2 regions of the Kribbella sp. NPDC000426 genome follow, and region 2 is predicted to be linked to the other one. Evidence: riboswitches for the same ligand, from Rfam matches in the RefSeq annotation. Region 2 holds a riboswitch; the other holds the start of a gene.
What was found. A riboswitch is a leader RNA that binds a small molecule or an ion and turns the genes downstream of it on or off. The one in region 2 is predicted to bind FMN.
Positions count from the first base shown of each region.

Region 1: linked by a shared signal. The riboswitch ahead of ribB (3,4-dihydroxy-2-butanone-4-phosphate synthase) and the one ahead of ribD (bifunctional diaminohydroxyphosphoribosylaminopyrimidine deaminase/5-amino-6-(5-phosphoribosylamino)uracil reductase RibD) in region 2 are both predicted to bind FMN.

Region 1 is NZ_JBEPDK010000003.1:518,959-526,253, forward strand. It holds gene ABT313_RS16230 (3,4-dihydroxy-2-butanone-4-phosphate synthase) at 1-503, opposite strand, end outside; gene ABT313_RS16235 (threonine/serine exporter family protein) at 708-2,051, opposite strand; gene ABT313_RS16240 (sugar-binding transcriptional regulator) at 2,052-3,026, opposite strand; gene ABT313_RS16245 (apiosidase-like domain-containing protein) at 3,058-4,515, opposite strand; FMN riboswitch at 4,561-4,694, shown strand; gene ribB (3,4-dihydroxy-2-butanone-4-phosphate synthase) at 4,785-5,414, shown strand; gene ABT313_RS16255 (transketolase family protein) at 5,398-6,366, opposite strand; gene ABT313_RS16260 (transketolase) at 6,363-7,241, opposite strand; gene ABT313_RS16265 (sugar phosphate isomerase/epimerase family protein) at 7,238-7,295, opposite strand, start outside.
Region 2 is NZ_JBEPDK010000007.1:66,063-73,357, forward strand. It holds gene ABT313_RS31900 (hypothetical protein) at 1-52, shown strand, start outside; gene ABT313_RS31905 (helix-turn-helix domain-containing protein) at 75-914, shown strand; gene ABT313_RS31910 (dihydrofolate reductase family protein) at 980-1,561, shown strand; gene ribH (6,7-dimethyl-8-ribityllumazine synthase) at 1,558-2,031, opposite strand; gene ABT313_RS31920 (bifunctional 3,4-dihydroxy-2-butanone-4-phosphate synthase/GTP cyclohydrolase II) at 2,031-3,284, opposite strand; gene pnuC (nicotinamide riboside transporter PnuC) at 3,286-3,960, opposite strand; gene ABT313_RS31930 (riboflavin synthase) at 3,957-4,562, opposite strand; gene ribD (bifunctional diaminohydroxyphosphoribosylaminopyrimidine deaminase/5-amino-6-(5-phosphoribosylamino)uracil reductase RibD) at 4,563-5,573, opposite strand; FMN riboswitch at 5,726-5,857, opposite strand; gene ABT313_RS31940 (MFS transporter) at 5,916-7,220, opposite strand; gene ABT313_RS31945 (serine/threonine-protein kinase) at 7,269-7,295, opposite strand, start outside.

The DNA of each region.
Region 1 (7,295 bases), on a different contig from region 2:
CCTGCGACCAACGCGCCGAGCTTCGTCTTCGTCAGCGTGTTCGGCACGAGCACGACGGAGAACCGGTCCTTGAGCACCTCGGCGACGGTGATGCTGACGCCGTCGACCGCCACCGAGGTCTTCGCCACCAACCGCGCCAGCAGTCGCTCCGGCGGCTTGATCCACACCCGATGACCGGCCGGCTCGACGTCGACGCGCAGTACCTTGCCGACACCCTCGACGTGGCCCTGGATCAGATGCCCGTCGATCCGGTCCCCGATCGCAACCGGCAGTTCGACGTGCAGCGTCGTACCGCCGCAGATCCGGTCGAACGTCGTACGCCGGCGGGTCTCGTCCGTGACGACGACGCTGATCTCACCCGGCGGGCCCGGCTCCGCGGTGAACCTGATCCCGTCGAGGCAGACCGCGCCGCCCGGCGCGACCGCGACGTCCGACCGGACCCGCAACAGGTCGCCGGCGATCTCGGCGACGGTGCCTACATTCTCGATTCGTCCTGTGAACATGCTTCGCTCTCCGCCATTCGTTCATGGCCAGGGACCACCATCCGAGGTCCGAGCTGAAGCGGGGTATCACCGCGTGGCCCCGGTCGCACCGGGTCACTCCGCCTTGCGGCAGAGCCGACGGGCCTGGAACCACGTCCAACCGTCACACCGTGGAATCGCACCACTCGGCAGTAAACCACAGCACGATCGCACCGCGCCCAGGAGTTATGCGGAGCGACGCCGGCGGCGCGGTCGGGCGGTTCGCCGGCGGACCGGGCGGCGCGGGCCTACCAGGCGGGGGCCCGCGAGCCGGTCTTCCAGGCGACGGGCCTCGCGGCGGATCGGCTGGGCGAGATACTCGCCCAGGATCAGACCGGAGGCGAGCGCGACGCCGACGGCGACCGCAGTACCGAGGCTGACGATGCCGATCAAATTGCCGAGGCCCATCAACTCGTAGAGGCCTTTGTAGATCGTGAGTCCCGGCAGCAGCGGGATCGAGCCGGCGACGACCACAACCAGCGGCGGCACGCCGACGCGACGCCCGACGGAGTAGCTGCCCAGCCCGACGACACACGCCGCCGCGGCCGTGGACCAAGCGGGGCCGAACGACGCGCGCGTCATCAGCGTAAAGACCAACGACCCCAGCCCGCCCATGACGGCAACCGGCAGCAATGCGCGCAGGGGTGCGTACGTCGCATAGGCGAACGCGACCGCCATCACCGCGCCGGAGAGGACCATCACCGGCAGGTTCCCGAGCTGGATCGTCTCGGCCTCGATACCGACGTGCAGCCCGAGCTTCAGCCCCAGTGCGAGCCCGAGCGAGACGCCCGCGATGATCCCGCCGGTGAGCAGCATCGCTTCGAGGCTGCGGGCCGCCGCGGTCACGTAGTACCCGGTGATCGCGTCCTGGACGGCACCGGTGAGTGCGATCCCGGCCAGCAACATAATGATGCCTGCGGCAACGACCAGCGACGGCTTCACCGGCGCGTGGACGGCGTACAGGATCAAGGCAACCGCGGTCGCGACGAAAGCGCCCGCGACCTGCTGGTAGAACGCGGGCAGCCGCTGCCGGTTGAACCAGCGGTTGCCGACGTCGATCACGATCGCGGTGAGCACCGCCACCAACGTGATCAGCCAGCCACCACCGAGCAGCAGCGTCGCGCCGCCCGCCATCACGCCCCAGGCGAGTACGGCGCTCCACCGCGGGTACGGCGGACCCGCCGACGTCAGCCTGGCCAGCTCACGCGACGCCTCCTCGCGGGTGACGTCGCCGCGGGCGAAGCGCCGTACCAGCTGGTCGACGTCGGTCAGGCGGGAGAAGTCCTGCGAGCGATACCGGACCAGGCGGATGTGGGTCTCGGGCGCGACGTCGGGCGCGGCCTGGTACGACACCGCCATCGAGGTGAACGTGATGTCGACCTCGCATCCGCGCAGTCCCCCGGCCGCGGTGACACCGAGGATCGTCGCGGTCGCGTCCGCCGTACCGGCGCCGCTGGACAGCAGCACCTCACCGACGCGCAAGGCCAGGTCGATGGTGGCGTAGACCTCCCGCTGCTCGTCGGGCTCCATCTACTGCTCGAGCAGCCGGTGGGCCATCGCGAGGTCGGTGATCAGGATGTTGACCCAGCCGCCGAGCATCGCGGCCCGGATCGCGGAGTACTTGCGGTCACCGCCGGCCACCCCGATCCGCCGCGGCACCGCCAGCAGCTCCTTCGCCGTCACTCCGATCACCCGCTGGTCGAACGTCGAACGCACCAGATTTCCCTCTTCGTCGAAGAACCGGAAACACACGTCCCCGACGGCACCGAGCCGGCGCAGCTCGTCCTGGTCGGCCTCCGCGACCGCGTTCCCACTGCGCTGCAGCAGCGGCGAGGGCTCGAGGCTGCCGATCCCGACCAGGGCGTCGGTGAGCTGTCCCCACGTGCCCAGAACGTCGCGAACCGACACGTCGTTCATCATCGCCCGGCGTACGGCGGGGGTCCCGACCAGCCCGGGCGCCGGCAGGTAGACCGGCATCCCGCCGGTCAGCTCGGCGAACCGCGCGGTCAGCCGGGTGGCCTGCATCTGCACCGCCGCGTCGCCCAGACCGCCGACGATCTGGACCACCTTGTCCACCACCGGCACGCTCTTGCGCGGCATCCGGTCGACGGCGCTGATCAACGTCTCGCTCCACGACGAGATCCCGACCACATGCCCGCCGGTGAGCGTCATGTCCAGGTACGCCGCCGCGCCCGAACCGAGCGCCGGCAGTACGTCGTCGCCCACGCCGAGCGTGTCGACGACGACCGCGTCGCGCAGCCCGTACCGTCCCTGCAGCTCGTCCTCGAGGTCGCTGTGTACGCCGCTCGGCATGGTCACCACGGTGTGCACGATGCCGACATCGACGGCCTGCTTGAGCATCCGCGACACCCGCGCCTGCGACAGGTTGAGCTCGGCCGCGATCTGGGGCTGACGGATGCCCTTCTCGTGATACATCCGCGCAACCTTCGCGAGCAGCCGCAGCTCGTCCAGCCCCGGCTGGCGTACTGCGCGGTTCGCGTTCACTCGACCCCCTCGAAACGTTCAGGAATACGGACTATAGGTCAGGCAGACAGAGGTAGACCCGTGGCGCTCCACCGGCGTCCGGGATCGGGGCGTTCCAGGTGTCGCGCTTGCCGGCGGCGACGATCGAGCCGTCGCGCGGGTCCACGATCGTGTAGGCCAGCGGGACCGTGTCGTCGAAGACCATCACCGGGCCGCCGTCCTCGCGGTACACGATCAGCATCCCGTCCGCGCCGCTGAGCGCCCGCCCGGAGAGCACCCGGGTCCAGTCCGGTGCCATATCGGTGGTCGGCAGGCCCGCCAGGATCTTGCCGAGCATCCCGACGTACGCCGAACCCTCGAAGCCGACCGCCTCCCGCCAACCCGCACCCGGCGCCAGGAAGAACTCGGAGTGCCCCGGCTCGTCGGGATGCAGCCGCCATTGCCACAGACTGCCCGCGCCGTAGACGACACCCATCGTCCCGCCCGCGCAGAGGTTGCTCCACGCTTCGTGGCCTTGCCACCAGCCCTCGGCCACACCGGTCCGGCCGGTGTGCTCGTACGTCGGTTCGCCGTTCGCGACCGCCTTCACCGGCTCGTTGCGCCACATGTCCGCGACTCGCTCGGGCACGTGCTCGCCTGTGTGACCGGTCTGGCACCACTGGAAGTCGAGCCAGTCGGCGTCCTGGTGGGCGTTCGCGCGGATGTGCGGGCGGTAGTGGATGCCGGTCGGCTGCTCGTAGCAATCGACGGCGTGTACTTCGGCGCCACCTGCCGCGGTCTGCCGTTCCTCGCCGGAGCCGTCGCCGCCGACCAGGTAGATCGCCGGCCTCGCCCCATAGCGAGCCACGAGGTAGCGGCAGTAGGCGGCGTACTCCTCCGGTGGGACGACTGTTCCAGCGACGTCGAGTCCCTTCCAGCCGAAGCCTTGGAAGACGGGCTGCAGCACGGGGACCAGCCCGTGCTCGACCAAGATGCCGAGCAGCTCGTCGAGGTACTGGAAGTACTCGACGTTCAACTGGTTGATGTGCCCGTCGGGGAGATCCTCGAAGCCGACGTCGAAGCCTTCGTCCTGCGTCCGGTCCCGCGGCCCGACCGCCCGCATATCCGGCTGCACCGTCATCAGCAGGACTGCGTTGAAGCCTTTGGCCTGCCGATCGGCGGCGTACTCACGCACCTGCTCCGGCGTAGCGCGCCACGGAAGCGCCCACGCAGTGTCGGCAACCAGAACCGCCGGCGTCCCATCAGCGTGAACCAGGCTGCGACCCCCGGAAGACATCCGCCAGAACCCATGCCGGTAGAACGGGTTGGATTCGTCAGCGGTCTCGACGTCGAACTGACCACCCGCCCACACCCACCGTCCGGGCAGCGGTGCGGCGAAACGGACACGACAGATATCTCCACCGTCCCAGAACGTAGGCCGCCGGAGTACGAGACCGCTCTCGTGCTCGAAGTCGACCCAGTCGCCGGTCGCCGGCAGTTCGATCTCGCGCCAGACGGATGAGATGGACATGACACTCCCGGGGTGCTGGTTGCCGTTAAGCTGATGATGAAAGACACACGTGCTCTGGGGTCGGTGAAATTCCGAGCCGGCGGTGACAGTCCGCGACCCGTGACTTCGCAAGAAGGAGCGGTTGACCTGGTGGAACTCCGGGACCGACGGTGAAAGTCCGGATGGGAAGACGCACGTGGCAGCCGCACGTTTCCTGCGCGAAAACAGGAGGCGTGAGGTTTGTCGTTGCCCCGGAGTGCTGTCGGAGCACTGCCGAGAGGACAACGACCGTGAACACCATCACCACCAGCCCAGGCATCAGCTTGGACACCGTCGAACGCGCCGTCGCCGAGATCGCGGCCGGACGGCCGGTCGTGGTCGTCGACGACGAGGACCGTGAGAACGAGGGCGACCTGACCTTCGCCGCCAGTCTCGCCACGCCCGAGCTGATGGCCCTGCTCGTCCGCCACACCAGCGGGTACGTCTGCGCGCCCGCTGCGCCGGAGCTGCTGGACCGGCTCGAGCTCCCGTTGATGGTCCCGGACAACCAGGACAGCCTGCGGACGGCGTACACGATCTCCGTGGACGCGGCGACCGGCGTCGGCACCGGCATCTCCGCGGCCGACCGGGCGCGGACCGTCCGCGTGCTGGCCGACCCCGCGGCGCAGCCCACGGACCTGATCCGGCCCGGTCACATCCTTCCGTTGCGCGCGGTCGACGGCGGAGTACGGCAGCGCCCGGGCCACACCGAGGCCACGGTCGAGCTCGTCCGGCTGGCCGGCCTGTCGCCGGTCGGCGTGATCGGCGAACTCATGAACGACGACGGCACGCTGATGACCGGCGCGGACCTGCGCGCGTTCGCCGACGCTCATGACTTCGCGATGATCTCGATCGCCGACCTGGTCAGCTACCTGGGCTGACGAGCTTGCGGGCGGCATCAGCGATGCCGTCCGCCGAAAGCCCGTACCGGTCCAGCAGATAACCGGCCGATCCGGTCGGCGCGAACTCGGGGAACCCGAGGATCGACACCCGCGCCGGATGATGCTGTACGACGGTCTCCGCGACCGCGCCGCCGAGGCCGCCACCGGTCACGGCCTCCTCGGCGGTCACGATGCCGGCCGTCTCCCGCGCGGCCGCGACCACGGCTTCGGTGTCCAACGGCTTCACCGTCGGCATCGACAACACCCGGACCGAGATCCCTTCTTCGGCGAGCCGCTCCGCCGCCACCAGCGCGCGCCACAGGACCGTACCGTTGCTGATCACCGTGACGTCGTTTCCGTCCCGGACCGTGATCGCCTTGCCGAGGTGGAACTCGTAGTCCTCCGAGTACACCTTCGGCACGCTCATCCGGCTGACCCGGATGAACACCGGCCCCTCCGACGCCGCCGCCCACCGCAGCGCGGCGGCCGTCTCGATCGGGTCGGCCGGCACGATGATCCGCATCCCGTCGATCGCCCGCAACCAGGCAATGTCCTCGACGGAGTGGTGGGTCGGCCCGAGTTCGCCGTACGCGACGCCCGGGCTCATGCCGCAGAGCTTCACGTTGGTGCTCGAGTACGCGACGTCGGCCTTGATCTGCTCGAGCGCGCGAGCGGTGAGGAAGCAGGACGCCGCCGAGACGAACGGGATCCGGCCGCCGTTGGCCAGCCCGGACGCGACGCCGACCATGTCCTGCTCGGCGATCCCGACGTTGATCAGCCGGTCCGGGAACGCCTTGCGGAAGCTGTTCAGCTTGCTGGAACCGACCGAGTCGTTGACCACGCCAACGATCCGGTGATCGGCCTCGGCCAGCTGCGCCAGCGTCTCGACGTACGCGTCCCGGCAGTCGTAGCGGGGCTGGTCGGCGATCGAGCGGGTCTCCAGAACAGTCATGCCAGCTCCTTGAGGGCCTGCGCGAACTCGGCGTCGTCGGGGACGCGGTGATGCCAGGCGACGTTGTTGCTCATGAACGAGATCGGGTGCCCCTTGTGGGTATGGGCGATCACGAACGTCGGCTTGCCCGGCCGGAACGGTACGGCGGACAGCACGTCGAGCAGCTCGCCGTGATCGTGACCGTTCACCTCGACCACCGCGAACCCGAACGCGGCCGCCTTCTCCGGCAACGGGTCGAGGTCGTTGGTCTCCTTGGTGGTCGCGCCCTGCTGCAGCCGGTTCCGGTCGACGATCACGGTCAGCCGGTCGAGCTGGTACTGCGAGGCCGCCATCATCGCCTCCCAGTTCGACCCCTCCTGCAACTCGCCGTCCCCGACGAGCACGTAGGTACGGCGCATCGAGACGTCGAGCTTGGCCGACAGGGCATGCCCGACCGCGACCGGCAGACCGTGCCCGAGCGGACCGGTGTTCGCCTCGACGCCGGCCACCTTCGTCCGGTTCGGGTGACCGTTCAGCGCGGACAACGGCTTGAGGAACGTCGCGAGCTCCTCGACCGGCAGGAAGCCGAACGCGGCGAGCGTGGTGTAGAGCGCGCCGGCGACGTGCCCTTTGCTCAGGATGAAGCGGTCCCGCTCGGGATCGTTCACGGTCTCGGGCGAGATGTCGAGCACAGCGCCGTACAGCGTGGCCAGGATGTCGATCGCGGAGAAGTCACCGCCGATGTGCCCGGCTCCGGCGTAGTGGACCAGCTTCAGGTCCTGGATCCGGATCTGCCTGGCGGCCTCGGCGATGTGCGCGATCTGCTCGGTCCGGCTGCTGTGCGCAGGCAGCCGTCCGAGCACCGGCATGGTGGTGTGTTCGATGGTCAGCGTCATGCGATCTCTGCCATCGAACTCAGCAGCACCTTCTGCACCAGCTTCTGCGCGGCC
Region 2 (7,295 bases):
CGGCAAGTCGTGGACTGCCAACTGGCACATGAACCACACCCGGATCGGCTGATCGGGTCTGCGATGCTGTCGGTGTGGAGTATGTGTCCCGGGTGCCGCGGTGGCCGCTGGGTGGGCTGGTTGACGACCTCTACTACCTCGAGGGTGTGCCGCCGTACGCCCGGCTGATGCTGCCGCCGATGCCGGCGGCGTTGCTGATCGTCAACCTCGGGGCGCCGTTCCAGATCCGCGGCGGCGCCGACCGCGAGCTGGCCGAGTACGCCGACGGCTGCGTGATCAGCATGCCTACGCGTGCATTCGAGTTCGGCTACCCGGTCCCGACCCGGTCCGTCGGCGTGCACTTGAAGCCGTGGGGACTGGCGCCGTTCCTGCCGATGCCCGCGGCTGAGCTGTGTGACCGGCCGGTGACGATCGAGCAGGTCTGGGGCCGGGCCGCCGTTGCTGAGCTGCGAGACCGGCTGGCGACGGCGGACGGACCGGACGAGATGCTCACGCTGCTCGAAGACGAGCTGATGCGCCGGCTGTGCGAGACAGCCGGCCTGGGGCTGGTACGCAGTACGAGCAGTCTCCTCGACGCGACCAGCGGAGCGGCGGCGATCGGCGACCTGAGTTCGGCGGCCGGTGTCAGCAGCACTCAGCTGACGAAGCGGTTCAAGGAGGTCATCGGCGTCACGCCGAAGCGGCTGGCCCGCACCTACCGCTTCACCGCCACGGTGTTCGCGATCGACCCGGCCGGACCGATCGACTGGGGCGACCTCGCCGGTGGCGCGGGCTATTTCGACCAGGCGCACTTCGGCCACGAGTTCCGGGCGTTCACCGGGTTCACACCGACCCGGTACGTCGAAGTCCGGCGCCGGTTCCTGCGCGAACATCCGGGCCACGTGCTGGACGGCTGGCCACTGCCGGCCGATTGATTTCTTACAAGAGCAACTGCCCACAACACGCTAATTTTGGGCATCCCGAAGCAGAGGAGCGCCTGGTGGGCAAGGTAGTCATGTACAGCTCGGTGTCGGTGGACGGCTTCGTCGCGGACAAGAACGACCAGCCCGGACCGCTGTTCGACTGGCTGACGAGCGGTGACGTGCCGTTGGACGAGAGCGGCGTACTGAAGGTGTCGCAGACTTCCCACGACTACACCCGGGCGTACTGGGACCAGATCGGGGTGACGATCGCCGGCCGCCACGTCTTCGACATGACGGACGGCTGGGACGGGCAGCCGCCCGCCGGGGTCGATCACGCCGTCGTCGTGACGCACCGACCGGCGCCCGAGGGCTGGGACCCCGGGGCGCCGTTCCACTTCGTCGACGGCGTCGAAGCAGCTATGGCCAAGGCACAGGAGCTCGCGGGTGACCGCCTGGTCGAGGTGGCCGCCGGCGACGTCGGCGGCCAGCTGCTTGCCGCCGGCCTGGTCGACGAGGTGCGCATGGACGTCGTACCCGTCGTGTTCGGGTCGGGCAAACGGTACTTCGGGTCAGTCGACGCCCAGCACCTGTTGGAGGACCCTGACGTGATTCAGGGCAACCGGGTGCTTCACCTGCGCTATCAGGTGCGTAAGGCCTAGCTCAGTTGGCGGACGGCAGCGAGGGTGGAGAGGGCTGCCTGGGTTGCTTCGTAGCCCTTGTCCTCGCGGCTGTCCGGGAGACCGGCCCGGTCCAGGGCCTGGGGGTCGTTGTCGCAGGTAAGGACGCCGAACCCGACGGGGACGCCGGTGGAGACGCCGACCTGCATGAGGCCCTCGGTGGCTGCCTGGCAGACGTACTCGAAGTGCGGAGTGTCGCCGCGGATCACCACGCCGAGCGCGACCACCGCGTCGTACCCGGACTTTGCCGCATGCAACGAAGCCACCGGAAGCTCGAACGAACCGGGCACGCGGATGACGGTGTAGTCGCTCACCCCGGAGTCCTCGAGCGCGCGGACGGCGCCGGCCAGCAGACCGTCAGTGACCTTCGGGTGCCATTGCGCCGCGACGATCGCGACGCGGGCGCCGTCGACCCGCGGGGCTTCGATGGTTGGTGCTCCACTGCCCGACATCAGCCGGCTCCGTTCTCTTCCGTGCGAATCTCTTGGGTAAGTACGCCGCCGGGCAGGTGATGCCCCATCCGGTCGCGCTTGGTCCGCAGGTACCGCAGGTTGTGCTCGGTCGGGTCGATCGAGATGCCGCGACGCTCTACGACGTCGATGCCGTAGCCCTGGACCCCGGCGAGCTTGTCCGGATTGTTCGTGAGCAGCCGGACCTCCTTGACGCCGAGATCGGCCAGGATCTGCGCACCGGTGCCGTAGTCGCGAGCGTCGGCGGGCAGCCCGAGATCGAGGTTCGCGTCGACCGTGTCCCGGCCGGCGTCCTGCAGTTCGTACGCCTGCAGCTTGTGCAGCAGCCCGATCCCGCGCCCCTCATGGCCGCGCAGGTACACCACCACGCCGCCCTCGGCCGCGACCTGCCGCATCGCCTCGTCCAGCTGCGGCCCACAGTCGCACCGCAGCGACCCGAACACATCCCCGGTCAGACACTCCGAGTGCAAGCGCACCAGAGTCGGACCATCGCCGATCGAGCCGCGCACCAACGCCAGCTGCTCCGACCCGTCCACCGTGTTCCGGTAGCCGTGGGCAACGAAATCGCCGTACTGCGTGGGCAGCGTCGTGGTCGCGACCCGTTCGATCTGGGACTCCGTACGACGCCGGTACCGGATCAGGTCGTCGATCGACACCAGCACCAGCCCGTGCTCGTCGGCGAACGCCCGCAGCTCCGGACCGCGCTTCATCGTCCCGTCGTCGTTCACCATCTCGGAGATCACGGCTGCCGGCGTCAGCCCGGCAAGCCGCGCCAGGTCGATCGACGCCTCGGTGTGACCGGGCCGCACGAGTACGCCGCCCTCCCGGCCGCGCAACGGGAAGACATGCCCCGGCTGGACCAGGTCGTACGACTCCGAGGCCGAATCCGTCAGTACCCGGATCGTCCGCGCGCGATCAGCCGCCGAGATACCGGTGCTGATCCCGTCCCGCGCATCGACCGAGATCGTGTACGCCGTCCGCATCCGCTCGCGGTTGTGCGGCGTCATCAACGGGATCCCGAGCCGGTCGAGCTCCGAACCCTCCATCGGCACGCACACCACGCCGGAGCTGTACCGGATCAGGAACGCCAGCAGCTCCGGCGTCGCCTTGGACGCGGCGAAGATCAGGTCGCCCTCGTTCTCGCGGTCCTCGTCGTCGACCACGATCACCGGCCGCCCGGCGCGGATCTCGTCGATCGCGTGCTCGATCGTGTCGAGCTTCAGCACGTCACCCATGTCAACCCACCACCACAGCTTCCGGAGTTTCGACCCGCTCGCGGTTCTGGATCTTCCACCACGACGCGAACCCGATCACACAGAACAGTCCGTAGACCACGTACATCGTCGCCGACGGATAGAACTTCGCCTGCACCAGCAGCGGTACGCCGACCACGTCGACCGCGACCCAGATCAGCCAGAACTCGACGAACCCCCGGGCCATCCCGTACGTCGCCAGGATCGAACCGGTCAGGATCCACGCGTCCCACTGCGGGCCCCACGAGCCCAGCTCGCGCAGTACGAAGTACGAGATCGCGTAGAGCACGACCGCGAGGCCGAGCAGCTCGATCCGCTCGCGCGCGGTCGCCCAGCGCGGCTGCACGCCCTTCGCCGCACCCTGGTGACGGGTCTGGTACCAGCGGTACCAGCCGTACAGGCTGATCAGCGCGAAGAACACCTGCCGGCCGGCCTGGCCCCACAGGTCCTTGTCCTGCGGGGTGTCGAAGATCCCGCCGACGAAGACCGTGAACAGCAGCACGTTGCCGACGATGCCGACCGGCCACGCCGCGACCAGCCGGCGCATGCCGAACAGCGCGCTGGCCAGACCGAACACGTTGCCGACGATCTCCCGGACCAGCACCGGCGAACCGGCAATGGTCACCTGGGAGTGCAACAGCCAGTCGATCGGGTTCACTTGTTGCCTCCAGCAATTAGTCTCTCGACGTACTTCGCGATCACGTCGACCTCGAGGTTGACCGTGTCGCCGACCTTGTTCCGCCCGAGAACGGTGAGCTCGAGCGTGGTGGGAATCAGGCTGATCCCGAACGTCGCCGTGGCGTCGTCGACATCGGTGACGGTCAGCGAGACCCCGTCGACCGCGATCGAGCCCTTCTCCGCGACGTACTTGAGGATCTCCGGCGTCGTCTTGATCCGGACGTCCTCCCAGTGCTCGCCGGGGGTGCGCGAGGCGATCGTGCCGGTGCCGTCGACGTGCCCCTGGACGATGTGGCCACCGAGCCGCGCGTGTGCGGTGACCGCGCGCTCCAGGTTGACCGGCGAGCCCTTCTCGAGGCCGCCGAGGCTGGTGCGCTGCAGCGTCTCGCGCATCACGTCCGCGGTGAACAGGCCGTCGCCGTACTCGACCACTGTCAGGCAGCAGCCGTTGACCGCGATCGAGTCGCCGTGGCCGGCGTCCCCGGTCACCTTCGGCCCGCGGATAGTCAGCCGCGCGGCGTCGCCGTCCAGCAGGTCCAGGGACTCGACCGTGCCGAGTTCTTCGATGATGCCGGTGAACATCTACTTTCCTCCCAGAGGAACCAGGGTCAGCCGGACGTCGTCTCCCAGCCGGGTGACGTCCGCTAGCTTGAACCGCCGCAGGTGGTCGATCGATTCCGCGCCGAGGTCGCCGACCGCGGCGAACCCGGAACCGAGCACGGCCGGGGCGACGTACGCGATGATCTGGTCGACCAGCCCGGCGCGTACGAACGCGGCGGCCAGCGTCGGGCCGCCCTCGAGCCACAGGTGCCGGATCTGCCGGTCGTCCAGCTGCCGCAGCACCTCGGCGGGGTCATGGGTCGGCAGCAGCAACGTCTCCGCGCGGTCGTTGCGGACCCGCGCGGTCTCCGGGATCTCCCGGTCGCCGACGACCACCCGCAGCGGCTGCCGCACCGCCGGTACGTCGTTCTCGTCGCGGACCGTGAGCTCGGGGTCGTCGTCGAGCACGGTCTGGGTGCCGACGGCGATCGCGTCGCACTCGGCCCGGTGCCGGTGGACGTCGGCGCGCGCGATCGGGCCGGTGATCCACTTGCTCGTCCGGTCCGGGGCCGCGGAGCGCCCGTCGAGCGTGGTCGCGAACTTCCAGGTGACGAACGGGCGACCCGTCCGCACGCTGTGCAGCCAGACGTGGTTGACCGCCTCGGCCTCGTCCCGCAGTACGCCCTCGACGACCTCGAGGTTCTTGCTGGCCAGCTTCTCGGCGCCGCCGGCCGCAGTCCGGTTCGGGTCCGGTACGGCGTACACGACCCGGGTGATCCCGGCCTCGATCAAGGCGTCGGCGCACGGGCCGGTCCGGCCGGTGTGGTTGCAGGGCTCGAGCGTGACGTACGCCGTACCGCCGCGGGCTCGCGCCCCGGCCATCCGGAGCGCCTCGACCTCGGCATGCGGGCCGCCGGCAACGGCGTGGAAGCCTTCACCGACAGGATGCCCGTCGGGGCCGGTGACGACACAACCGACCACCGGGTTGGGATGGGTGCTGCCGACACCTTTCGCGGCCAGTTCGACCGCACGCCGCATCCACGCGACATCCATCGGCGATGTGTTGCTCACTGCTCTTCCCTCGTCGTCACGGCCGCACTACCGGGGTCTCGTGACGACCGGCGACCACGCTCCGCCACCCGGGCTTCGCCGTACGCCGCCACCGCGCGCACGCCTCGACCGGACGTCAGAGCACACCCGCCGACCGCGTGCGCCTCCCATCCGGACTTTCACCGTCGGTCCCGGAATTCCACCAGGTCAACCAGCCGCCGAACTGCAGCGGCCGGGTCGCGGACTGTCACCGCCGGCTCGGAATTACACCGACCCCGGAGCACGCGAGTGGGTTCACTCGTGGTTCAAGTATGCCCCTCCCCGCAACCCGCACCACGACCCAGGTCACATCGTGGTCCGTTCCAGCTCCTGGGGCCGGGCCGGCGCGATCCGCCGGGTGAGGGCCAGGGCACCCGCTGCCACGGCGCACGCCGCCGCGACGGCGAGGACGAGCGGCCGGTACCCGAACGCGTCGGCCAGCCCCGCGCCGCCGAGCGGTCCGAGCGCCTTCGCGATCGTGGTCGGCGTACCCAGCATCCCGGCGATCGTGCCGAACCCGGCCGCGCCGTACCGCTCGAGCAGGATCGCCGGCGTCGCGACCGAAGAGACCCCGAACCCGAGCCCGAACAACACCAGACACCCGACCGCTCCCGCGACGTGCCGCCCGACAACCGGGAGCAGAGCGATCGCGACCGCCTGGATCGACAGGATCAACGCGGTGATAGTCGCCATCGGCAACCACCGCGCAGACACACTGGTCACCAGCCGCCCCGTCACCGACAACAACCCCAGCAATCCGGCCAGACTCGCGGCCCGCGCCGGCGGATGCCCCAAGCTGACCAGATACAACACAAGGTGCACGGCGATCACCGCCAGCGCCGCACTATGCACAACAAACGCTCCCGCCAACACCCAGAACCCCCCATCCCGAAGCACCCTCCTGGCCGACCTATCGGGAGCCTCGTCGGCAACGCGATCGGAGGAGCGGTTGGAGGCGGCTGCGCGCGGGCTTGGGCGGGCGGAGGCTCCACCGGCGGCGGTCGCGCGCGGAGGTGGGGGGCCGGGGTATACGGCGAGGAGGTGGAGGGGGATGGTGATTGCTGCGAGCGTGGCGGCGAGGATGATGAGCGCCGTACGCCAGCCGTGCGCGTGGGCGAGGTACCCGGTGAGCGGCAGGAAGATCGAGCTGGCCAGCCCGCCGACGAGCGTGATCGTGAGGATCGAGTTCGTCCGCTTGGCCGGCTCGGCGACGGCGACCACGACGGCGAACGCAGGCGGATACAACACCATCGCGCACGCAACGCCGATCACCACGAACACGGCGTACAACTGCACGACGTTCTGCACCTGCGACCACCCGAGTACAGCGACCGCAGCGAGCACCGAGCCGGTCGACATCAGCCCGCGCCCACCCCGCACATCCAGCCGCCGCCCGACCGGGATCGACATCAGCCCGCTCACGAGTACCGCGGTGGTCGACGCACCGACCGCCGTGGTGGTGGAGATCGACAGCTCCGCACTCATCGGCCCGAGCAACGCGCTGAACGCGTAGGTGAGTACGCCGTACCCAACCGTCGTCGTGATCGCCAGCGCCGCCACCATCAGGCGCACCTGGTCCCTCGTCGCCCGAGTAACCAGTGTCGACCCCATCACCGCAAGTATTTCACTTCCCACCCACCCCGTCCGGTGATTTACCACTCACCGAACCAGCAACCACACCGCACT